One region of the Arthrobacter sp. AG367 genome, then DNA from elsewhere that is predicted to be linked to it. Evidence: predicted binding sites of a transcription regulator. Region 1 holds the regulator's gene; the other holds the start of a gene.
The links. The regulator LexA, encoded in region 1, represses DNA repair genes until DNA is damaged. The targets are predictions, from matches to a motif close to TCGAACANNTGTTCGA.
Positions count from the first base shown of each region.

Region 2: a site for LexA is predicted at 731-746, ahead of FB478_RS03060 (DUF6504 family protein). Genes of this name have one in related genera too.

Region 1 is NZ_VIVE01000003.1:35,448-40,549, reverse strand. Features, by position in the region: gene hflX (GTPase HflX) at 1-656, shown strand, start outside; gene FB478_RS09950 (ATP-dependent DNA helicase) at 649-2,709, shown strand; gene lexA (transcriptional repressor LexA) at 2,788-3,522, opposite strand; gene FB478_RS09940 (LysM peptidoglycan-binding domain-containing protein) at 3,876-4,277, shown strand; gene FB478_RS09935 (histidinol-phosphate transaminase) at 4,386-5,102, shown strand, end outside.
Region 2 is NZ_VIVE01000001.1:676,816-681,917, reverse strand. Features, by position in the region: gene FB478_RS03070 (chorismate mutase) at 1-233, shown strand, start outside; gene FB478_RS03065 (hypothetical protein) at 261-650, opposite strand; gene FB478_RS03060 (DUF6504 family protein) at 783-1,133, shown strand; gene FB478_RS03055 (DNA polymerase III subunit alpha) at 1,153-4,644, shown strand; gene thrS (threonine--tRNA ligase) at 4,760-5,102, shown strand, end outside.

The sequences.
Region 1 (5,102 bases):
TTGCCGGGTATACCAACGCCGGCAAGTCCTCACTGCTGAACCGGCTTACGGACGCCGGAGTCCTCGTGGAGAACGCACTGTTCGCCACCCTGGATCCCACCGTCCGCAAGGCGGAAACCGCGGACGGCCTGGGATACACCCTGGCCGACACCGTCGGATTCGTCCGTTCGCTGCCCACCCAGCTGGTGGAGGCCTTCCGTTCGACCCTCGAGGAAGTGGCGGACTCGGATCTGATCCTGCACGTGGTGGACGTGTCGCATCCGGACCCCGAAGGGCAGATCGCCGCCGTCCGGAAGGTCTTCAGCGAAGTTGATGCCCGCAAGGTGCCGGAGATCATCGTGCTGAACAAGGCTGATGCAGCTGACCCGTTCGTGGTGGAGCGCCTGAAGCAGCGCGAACCGCGGCATGTGGTGGTCTCGGCCCGGACGGGTGAGGGCATCCCGGAACTGCTGAAGGCCATCAGCGAAGCCATTCCCCGGCCTTCGGTCAAGATGGAACTCCTCATCCCGTATGACCGCGGAGACCTGGTCAGCAAGCTCCATGAGTCCGACGCTGAAATCCTCAGCGTTGACCACGTTGAGGCAGGTACCAGGGCTGCGGTGAAGGTCCGCGAGGGCCTGGCGTCCGAACTGGAACCATTCATCGTCAATGAGTGACCCCGCCGCCGGCGAAACCGCGCAGACGGCCGGCGAGCAGTTCGTCATCGAACTGCTCGACCGCGCCGTCGCCGGCATGGGCGGACAAAGCCGCACCGGACAACACGAGATGGCCCGGCAGGTGGCCCGGGCCATCAAAACCGGCAACCACCTGCTGGTCCAGGCGGGCACGGGCACGGGCAAGTCGCTGGCCTACCTGGTGCCGCTCATCGCCCACGCCCTGGAGAGCAACAAGCCCGCTCTGGTGTCCACGGCCACGCTGGCCCTGCAAACCCAGATTGTTGGCAGGGACCTGCCGCGGCTGCTGAAGAACATCACCCCGGCCCTGGAACGGCCGGTCAAGGTTGCCTTGGTGAAAGGCCGGTCAAACTATGTCTGCCGGCACAAACTGGAAGGCGGGTTCCCCTCCGAGGAGCCTTCCGAGGGTCAGCTTTTCTCTTTGGGCGAAGACACCAGCGTCCCGCACTTTGCCGCCTCCGTGGGCGGACCCTCGTCCCAGCTTGGCAAGGAGGTGGTGCGGCTCCGCGAGTGGGCGGAGAAGACGGCCACCGGGGACCGGGATGAGCTCCTGCCGGGTGTGACGGACCGTGCCTGGCGCCAGGTCTCCGTCACTTCCATGGAGTGCCTGGGGGCCCAAAAGTGCCCCATGGCCGCCGAGTGCTTCAGCGAGCTGGCCCGGCAGGACGCAGCCGAGGCAGATGTGGTGGTGACGAATCACGCCATGCTGGCCGTCAGCGCCTTCGAAGGACTTGCAGTCCTGCCCGAGTACGACGTCGTGGTGGTGGATGAAGCGCACGAGTTGCAGGACCGGGTCACCGGAGCCGTGTCCGGTCAGCTGTCGGTGGCCATGGTCCACGCTGCCGCTTCCGGCGCCCGCAAACATACCGCCATCACGGTGGACGCGCTGAACGCCGCAGCCGCAAACCTTGAACTGGCCCTCGCCGGTGCGCCCAGCGGCCTGCTTCCCAACGGGCTGAACGACGAACAGCTGGACTGCATGGACCAGTTGCGGGAGGCGTGCCGGGCCGCGTTGTCCGATTCCAAGGGGGACAGCAACGCCACGGCCGACGGCGGCCGCCAGCTGGCCCGGTCCCGCCTCATGCTCATCCTGGAATTGTGTGAGCGGCTTATTGCTGCCCGTGAAAACCGCGAGGTCGTGTGGTTTTCCCGGGCCGGCACGTTCGATCCCGGCCAGGGATATTCCCAGCCCGATGACAATGCCCCGGTGCTGGTCAACATCGCGCCGCTGTCCGTGGCAGGCAGGCTCCGGGAAGGACTCTTCGCCGGGCACACCGTCGTGCTGACGTCCGCAACCCTCGCCATTGGCTCGGCATTTGAACCCGCGGCCGGGGGACTGGGCCTTATCGGCGACGGCGCACCCAGCTGGACGGGTGTGGATGTCGGCTCGCCCTTCGACTACCCGAAACAGGGCATCCTCTACGTGGCCGGCCACCTGCCAAAGCCGGGCCGCGGCGTTTCGCCGGAGGCGCTGGAGGAACTGGAAGCGCTCATCAAAGCGTCCGGCGGGGGTGCCCTCTGCCTGTTTTCATCCCGACGGGCTGCCGAAGAGGCTGCCGACGCCCTGCGGCCGAAGCTCGATGTGACTGTCCTCTGCCAGGGCGAGTCGACCATGACCGCTTTGGTGAAGCAGTTCGCCGACGAACCGGACACCTGCCTCTTCGGGACTATGTCCCTGTGGCAGGGGGTTGACGTTCCGGGAGGCTCCTGCCGCCTGGTGGTGATCGACCGCATCCCGTTCCCCAGGCCGGATGATCCGCTGATGACCGCGCGTTCGCGTGCCGTGGCCCAGGCCGGCGGAAACGGCTTCATGTCCGTCTCGGCCACGCATGCCGCCATCAGGCTGGCCCAGGGTGCCGGCCGCCTGATCCGGTCCACGGGAGACAAGGGCGTGGTGGCCGTTCTGGATTCCCGGCTGGCAACAGAGCGCTACGCCGGATTCCTCCGCGGCGCTCTGCCGCCGTTCTGGGCTACCACGGACCGCAGCAAGGCGCTGGCGGCATTGGCCAGGCTGGGCGCGGACGCGGCCACGTAGGGCCCGGCAGGCGAACGACGCCAGCGGGGGCAGCCGCCGTGCAATTTCCGGCAGGCCGTCCCTTCGCGGGAGACCCGGTCAGAGGGAACGCAGGACCGAGACAACCTTGCCCATGATGGTGGCATGGTCGCCCAGAATGGGTTCGTACTGCGTGTTTTGGGGCAGCAGCCAGGTGTGGCCGTCGCGCTGGCGGAATGTCTTGACGGTTGCCTCGTCATCCAGCAGGGCAGCAACGATGTCCCCGTTGGCTGCGTCCGCCTGGCGCCGCACCACCACCCAGTCACCGTCACAGATGGCGGCATCCACCATGGAGTCGCCGGCCACCCTAAGCATGAAGAGCTCGCCCTGGCCGACCAGCTGGCGGGGGAGCGGCATGACATCCTCCACGAGCTGCTCAGCGAGGATGGGACCGCCGGCAGCAATCCGGCCAACCAGCGGAACCATGGCCGTATCCAGCGCGGTGGGCAGCTCCGTTACCGTGGCACCGCCGCCCGTGGCCTGCGGCGCGGGGGAGGCGCCGGCGGCATTGCTTCCGCTGTCCAGCGTGAGGGGCATCAGCACCTCCATGGCCCGCGGCCGTTTGGGGTCGCGCCGCAGGTAACCCAGCTTCTCCAGCTGCGAGAGCTGGTGGGTCACGCTGGACAGGCTGGCCAGGCCAACCGTGTCGCCGATCTCCCGCATGGAGGGCGGGTAGCCGTTGTCATTGACCGAGCGCTGGATGGTTTCGAGGATCTTCTTCTGCCGGGGGGTCAAGCCCTTGGCGGTCTTCCTGGGTTGCGGGGCGGTCCTGCCCCCGGCGGCTGCTGCTGCCATATTCGCCAATGCCTTTCGCTTGCCGCCGGATCTTCCGTTGCGGCCTGTTCCACAGCGCCGCCGGAAGGACTCCCACTGTCATTGTCAGACCCTGCTGTTCAACTTCAGTGGTGGTTGTTCTTTGGTTCAAAGCTAGGCCAGCCACATTGCTTTTTCAAACATTTGTTCTAGCGAGTCTCGACATTGTTCGTTGATAGGTGCTAAAACTTAACAAGCAAAGTTCGAACATGTGTTCTAACCAGCGATTGCCCCGTTCGAAAACATGGCCGGAGGAGCTCCGGACACGGTGTGAACGGCAGGGCGGCAGCGGGCGGACACCCGGGCAGCACGGCAGGTCCAGGAGGGCTTAGTTCATGTCAGCTTTATCTCTTCACCAGGTTTCACCTACGCACCGCGTTTCCCTGCAGACCCGGAAGCCCTCGCAGCGCCGGACGCCGTCAGCAGCGCCCCTGCGGCTGACCCGCCGGGGGCGGATCGTCCTGATCGGAGTTCCGCTTGTGCTCCTCGCGGTACTCCTGCTGTCCCTGTCCGGACTTTTCAACGCACCGGCCAAGGCATCCGATTCAGCTGCGGATTTGGCCGTGACGCCGACGGTCACCGTGACGGTGCAGGCGGGCCAGTCGTTGTGGAGCATCGCAGGCGCTGTTGCTCCGGACCGCGATGCCCGGGACGTGGTGGCGGACATCGTCCAGCTCAACAACCTTCCGGCCGCCGCTGTGCTGCCGGGGCAGCAGCTGTTCGTCCCCACGCACTGAGCGGCACCTGGTGTTGGCCTTTGAGAAAGATGACCGGGACAGCAACGCCGGTGGCGAACAGAATCCGTCACATTTTCCGGTAGTTGCCGCGGCAACTAAACTGTTCAGGTGAACGACCAGCTAGAGCGTCTGAACCGACTTCCCCTCCGCAGCAATCTTCGCGGGCTGACCCCCTACGGGGCACCCCAACTGGACGTTCCCATTTTGCTGAACGTCAATGAGAACACCCATGGTGTTCCGGCGGACGTGCGCGCCGCCATCAGCGCGGCGGTCACGGAAGCAGCTGCAGGCCTCAACCGGTACCCGGACAGGGAATTCACCGACCTGCGGAAAGCTCTCGCGGAATACCTGGGGCACGGGCTCGACGAATCAAACCTCTGGGCAGCCAACGGCTCCAACGAGGTCCTGCAGCAGATCCTCCAGGCCTTCGGCGGCCCCGGCCGCACCGCCCTGGGCTTTCCACCCACGTACTCCATGTACCCCCTGCTCGCCAGCGGAACCGACACCCAATACATCACGGGAGTGCGCTCGGAAGGCTACGACCTGAGCGCCGAATCCGCCGCCCGGCAGGTCGAGGAGCTGCGGCCCAACATCGTCTTCCTCTGCTCGCCCAACAACCCCACGGGGACCGGCCTGGGGCTTGACGTTGTGGAGGCTGTCTATGACGCCGGCGAGGACAGCCAGACCGTGGTGATCGTCGACGAGGCCTACCACGAGTTCGCGCATGACGGCACGCCCAGCGCCCTGACCCTGCTGCCCGGCCGGGAGCGGCTGATAGTTTCCCGCACCATGAGCAAGGCCTTCGCACTCGCCGGCGCCCGCCTC
Region 2 (5,102 bases), on a different contig from region 1:
AACAGATTGTCACCCTCATTGCCCGCCGCGAACGGCTGATCAGGATCGCCGGGACCCTCAAGGGTGATGACGCAGAGGTGCGTGCCCCGGGCCGGGTGGAGCGGATCATCGAGCACGTCCGGTCCGCCGCAGAGAAAAAGGACATCGATCCGGACATCGTCGAAGCAACCTACCGGGCGATGATCTCCGCGTTTATTGAACTTGAACTGCGGATCCACAAAGAAAACAGCTGACCTGTTCCGGGGGCTGGCGGAGGAGCCCTAAAGGGCTTCCTCCACCGGCACCCCGTGCTGGAACTCCCGGCCGTCCGCCTCACTGAAGGCTGACAGGACATGGCCCTGCCCCAGCCCGGTCAAGGCCGTCGCGGGAAAGCTCCCGGTAATGCTGTTGTCCGAGTGGGACACTCCCGACAGGTCGTAGTCTTCCTCGATTCCCTGGTCCCGGTTGAACGAGTAGCAGGCGATTGCCTCCCCGTTCATGAACTCAATGCACAGCCGTCGTTGCATGGAATAATCCGGCGAGGCTCCCATCAGGCCCACCACATAGGCCCCGGAGTCCGGAATGGTGCCGTCGATGTCGAACCGTGCAACCAGGGTGGAGTCCTGGGTCTTGATGCTTGCCTGCTTCAGGAGTGCGTCATCGGTACTCATGCCATCATCCTGCTCCCTGCCGCACGCTCCGTCCACCCCCGCCTATGTTTTGCTGCCTCCCCGGCGTAGACTGGATTCGTTCGAATACATATTCGAATAAGGGTCAAAATCTGCAGCTGCAGGGAGGCGCACGTGGGCATGTTCAGCGAGTCCGTTGACGTGGTGTGCTCCGCTTCCGGGCAGCCGGAATCCCTGACGTGGGCAGGAACGTCATACATCGTCTGTGCCGAACCTGTCCGCTGGTATGAACGCCGGCAATGGTGGGCAGAGGATACCCGGGCTCCGCTGGGAAGCGGACCGGGCGTGGTGGACCACGAAATCTGGCGGGTCCAGGTACTGCCTGCCAAAGTGGCGTCCCGCCCGATGGGGCCAGGAGAACCTGCCGTTGCCGAACCCCTCACCCTTGACCTGACCCGCCATATCCGCAGTGGCCGTTGGCGGCTGCTGCGGATCCATGACGGCCTTCGCCCCAAAACCGCATGAATCCCCACCTCCCATCACCATGAGCTTTACCCACCTCCACGTTTCCACGGCATTTAGTGCCCACTACGGTGTCTCCTGGCCTGAAGAGCTGGCAATGGCGGCCGCAGCCGACGGCGCAACGGCCCTTGCCTGCACCGACCGGGACGGGCTGTACGGCACCATCAAGCACCTCAAGGCCTGCATGGCGGCGGGCATCGACCCCATAGTGGGGGTGGACCTTGCAGTATTTGACGACGACGGCGATCACCGCACACAGGTATCCGGCAGGGTGGTGGTGCTGGCCCGCGGCCACAACAACGGTGCCGGGTACCGTGCGCTGTGCCGGCTGGTTTCCGATGCCCACGCCAGGACCTCGGGGAAAGCCGGGGGAGCGGTGCCCGCCGCGGTCACCCGTGCCGAACTCGCCTCCCGCACCCTTGACCCCCAGACCCTCAAGCCGGTGCTGACCGTCCTGATTGGACCGGATTCCGACGTCGGACGGGCCATGGGTGGCCGGCGCTACCTGCGTCCACGGACCCTGTTCAAGCAATGGCTGGATGCCATGCCCGCTGGAACGGTCGTGGCGGAAATTGTCTCCCAGCTCAGCGCTCCGGGGACTCCCTTCAGCACCGCACATGCAGTCCGCATGCTCAGGCTCGCAGAGGAACACCACGTACCCGCCATCCTCACCAACGCCGTCAGGTACTGTGCCGCAGACGGCGCACCAACCGCCGACGTCCTGGATTCTGCCCGGACCCTGAAGTCCCTTCCGGAACTTGCAGGTGAACCGCTCCTGCAGCCCACCGGGCAGGGCTGGCTGAAAACCTCCGAACAAATGCTGGGACTGGGAAAGGAAATCATTTCCGCTGCCGGTTACGGTGCAGCAGACCTCAAACAGCTGATGGCGCAAACAGAGGCGCTCGCCGACCTCTGCCGGATCGACCCCAGCACCGATATGGGGTGGAAGCAGCCAGTGGTTCCGGAAGCATCGGTTATTGGGATCAGCCAGGATCCGCACGCCGAACTGATCCAGCGCTGCCATGCGGGAATCGGCAGGCGTTTCCCGGGGATCTCAGGAAAACCCGAACAGGAGATGCTGTCCCGGCTGGAGCATGAGCTTGGCATCATCCGGAACCTGGGTTTCTCCGCCTATTTCCTGACGGTGGCGGAGGTATCCCGCATGATCCAGGACATGGGGGTCCGGGCGGCCGCCAGGGGCTCAGGAGCCTCAAGCCTGGTCAACTACCTGATCGAGGTCAGCCATGTGAATCCCCTCCAGCATGACCTGATCTTTGAACGTTTCCTTTCCAACGACCGGGCCACCCTCCCTGACATTGACATCGATGTGGAAAGCGCGGAACGCCACAACGTGTACCACAGGATTTTTGACCGGTTCGGCCCGGAGCGCGTCACCCTGATGAGCATGCAGAACGGGTACCGGGCCCGGGGGGCGGTTCGCGACGCCGGGCTGGCGCTGGGCATGGACGACGGCGAGGTGGGGGAGATCGCCAAGCAGTTGTGGCGCTTCTCCGCCCGGAAGTTCCGTGAAGCACTGCAGGAAAAGCCCGAACTCCGGGAGTTCGCTGGCCGGGTGGAGCAGCGCGACACGGACGGGAACCAGCAGCTTGACCTCCTGGTGGACCTGACCGAACGCCTGGACCGGCTGCCCCGCCACATCTCCATGCACCCGTGCGGAGTGATCCTGGGCGATGCCACACTCCTGGACCGCACCCCGGTCCAGCCAAGCGGCCTGGGGCTGCCCATGAGCCAGTTCGACAAGCACGACATGGACCCCATGGGCATGCTCAAACTCGATGTCCTGGGGGTGCGCATGCAAAGCGCCATGGCCTTCGCAGTCCGGGAGATCATCCGCATCCACCCCAGCAAGAAGGACGTGGTGGAGGCAGGAAGGCACCCGGCAGGACCTGACGGAACAGGCCCTGACTACATCGCCGGGGACGGCCGGATCGACCTCAACGCCGTTCCCCTCGACGACGAACCGACATACCAGCTGATCAGGAGCACGCACACCCTTGGCTGCTTCCAGATTGAATCCCCGGGGCAGCGGGAGCTGATTGGAAAGATGGCACCCCGGGAGTTCAACGACCTCATCATCGATATTTCACTGTTCCGTCCCGGCCCCATGAAATCCGACATGGTGCGGCCCTTCCTGGAACACCGGCACGGGTTCGCCCCTGAGGTCTACCCCCACCCGGACCTTAAACCGGTGCTGCAGGAAACCCATGGGGTCACGGTGTTCCACGAACAGATCCTGAAAACCCTCGACATCATGACCGGCTGCGGGCTTGCCAAAGCCGACGAGTTCCGCAGGGCGCTGAGCAGCGACGACGGTGAAGCCAGGGTGGAGGAATACTTCCGGCGCAATGCAAAAACCAGGGGATACACCCCCGAAGTAGTGGACAAGGTATGGGGGACATTGAAGTCGTTCGCCAGTTTCGGCTTCTGCAAAGCCCACGGTGCTGCCTTCGCCGTCCCCACCTACCAGTCCGCCTGGCTTAAGACACACCACCCGGAAGCCTTCCTTGCCGGCTTATGGGAGCACGACCCCGGGATGTATCCCAAACGGCTGCTGGTGGCCGAAGCCCGCAGGCTCGGGATACCCATCCTTCCGCTGGACATCAACCGGAGCAAAGCTGAATACCGGGTGGAGCGGATCGAGTCCGGCCAGGACGCCGGCAGGCTGGGGATCCGGCTCAGCCTGAACGGGATCTACGGGCTGTCCGCAGCCGAATTGAAGCGGATAGTGGCAGGCCAGCCATATGACTCACTGGCAGACCTCCGCGCGCGCTCGCGGCTCAGCAAGCCAAGCATCAGGCGGCTCGCCCAGCTGGGAGCCTTTGATGCCCTGCACCGGGAAGCCGGGGGAACAGCCAACCGGGCCGACCTGGTGCAGCACCTGCAGCAGCTCCAGTCGGCCACTGGCGCGCGCAAAGGCGCCGACATCCTGGAGGGACAGCTGTCCCTACCCTTGGGCGATATTGAACTGCGCAACATCAAGCCCGGGCTTCCAGCCCCCACGCTGGTGGAAAACGTCCGGGCGGAACTGGACCTCATGGCCGTCGATGTCAGCACCCATCTGATGGAAAGCCACCGTCCCCTGCTGGAAAAGCTGGGTGTCACCACAGCCGATAAACTCCTCAGCCTGCGCAACGGGACCGAAGTGCTGGTGGCCGGGGTGCGGGTGGCAACCCAGACCCCTCCCATGCGCGGCGGACGAAGGGTGGTGTTCATCAGCATCGACGACGGCACCGGCTGCGTTGATTCGGTCTTCTTCCACGAAGCCCAGGAAAGTGCAGGGCCACTCCTGTTCGGCACCCGCCTGCTGCTGATCCGCGGCACCACCCGAAGGACCGGCCCCCGGGGGATCAGCCTGAGCGCAAGCATGGCCTGGGACCTCAGCCGCACCGAGACGCTGCCCTTCCCGGAGTCCTCGCCTGCGGCTGCCCAGGACGGCCCGCATCCCCTGGACGGCATCAGCAGGACGCTGGCGATTACCGGCTTTAACGGGTGAGCGTGCTGTGCGCCGCGTTGGTGGGCTCAACCGGAACCGATAGCATTGACGGTGGCTGGCTGTGGTCCCCGTATGCCACAAGCTATGAAGCCTCAACTTTGAATAGGAGACACCCGTGTCAGATGCCCAGCAGATCACCCTTCTCGTCGATGGCGAAGAGACCAAGGTGACTACCGGGACAACCGGTGCGGAACTCTTCTTTGAGCGCCGTGATGTTGTTGTGGCCCGCGTCAACGGCGAGCTGAAGGACCTGGACCAGGAACTGCCCGAAGGCGCCGAGGTGGAAGGCGTAACCATTGATTCGCCCGACGGCCTGAACGTCCTGCGCCACTCCACCGCCCACGTGATGGCACAGGCAGTGCAGCAGCTGCGCCCCGACGCCAAACTCGGCATTGGCCCCTACATCACCGACGGTTTCTACTTCGATTTCGACGTCGCCGAGCCTTTCACCCCCGAGG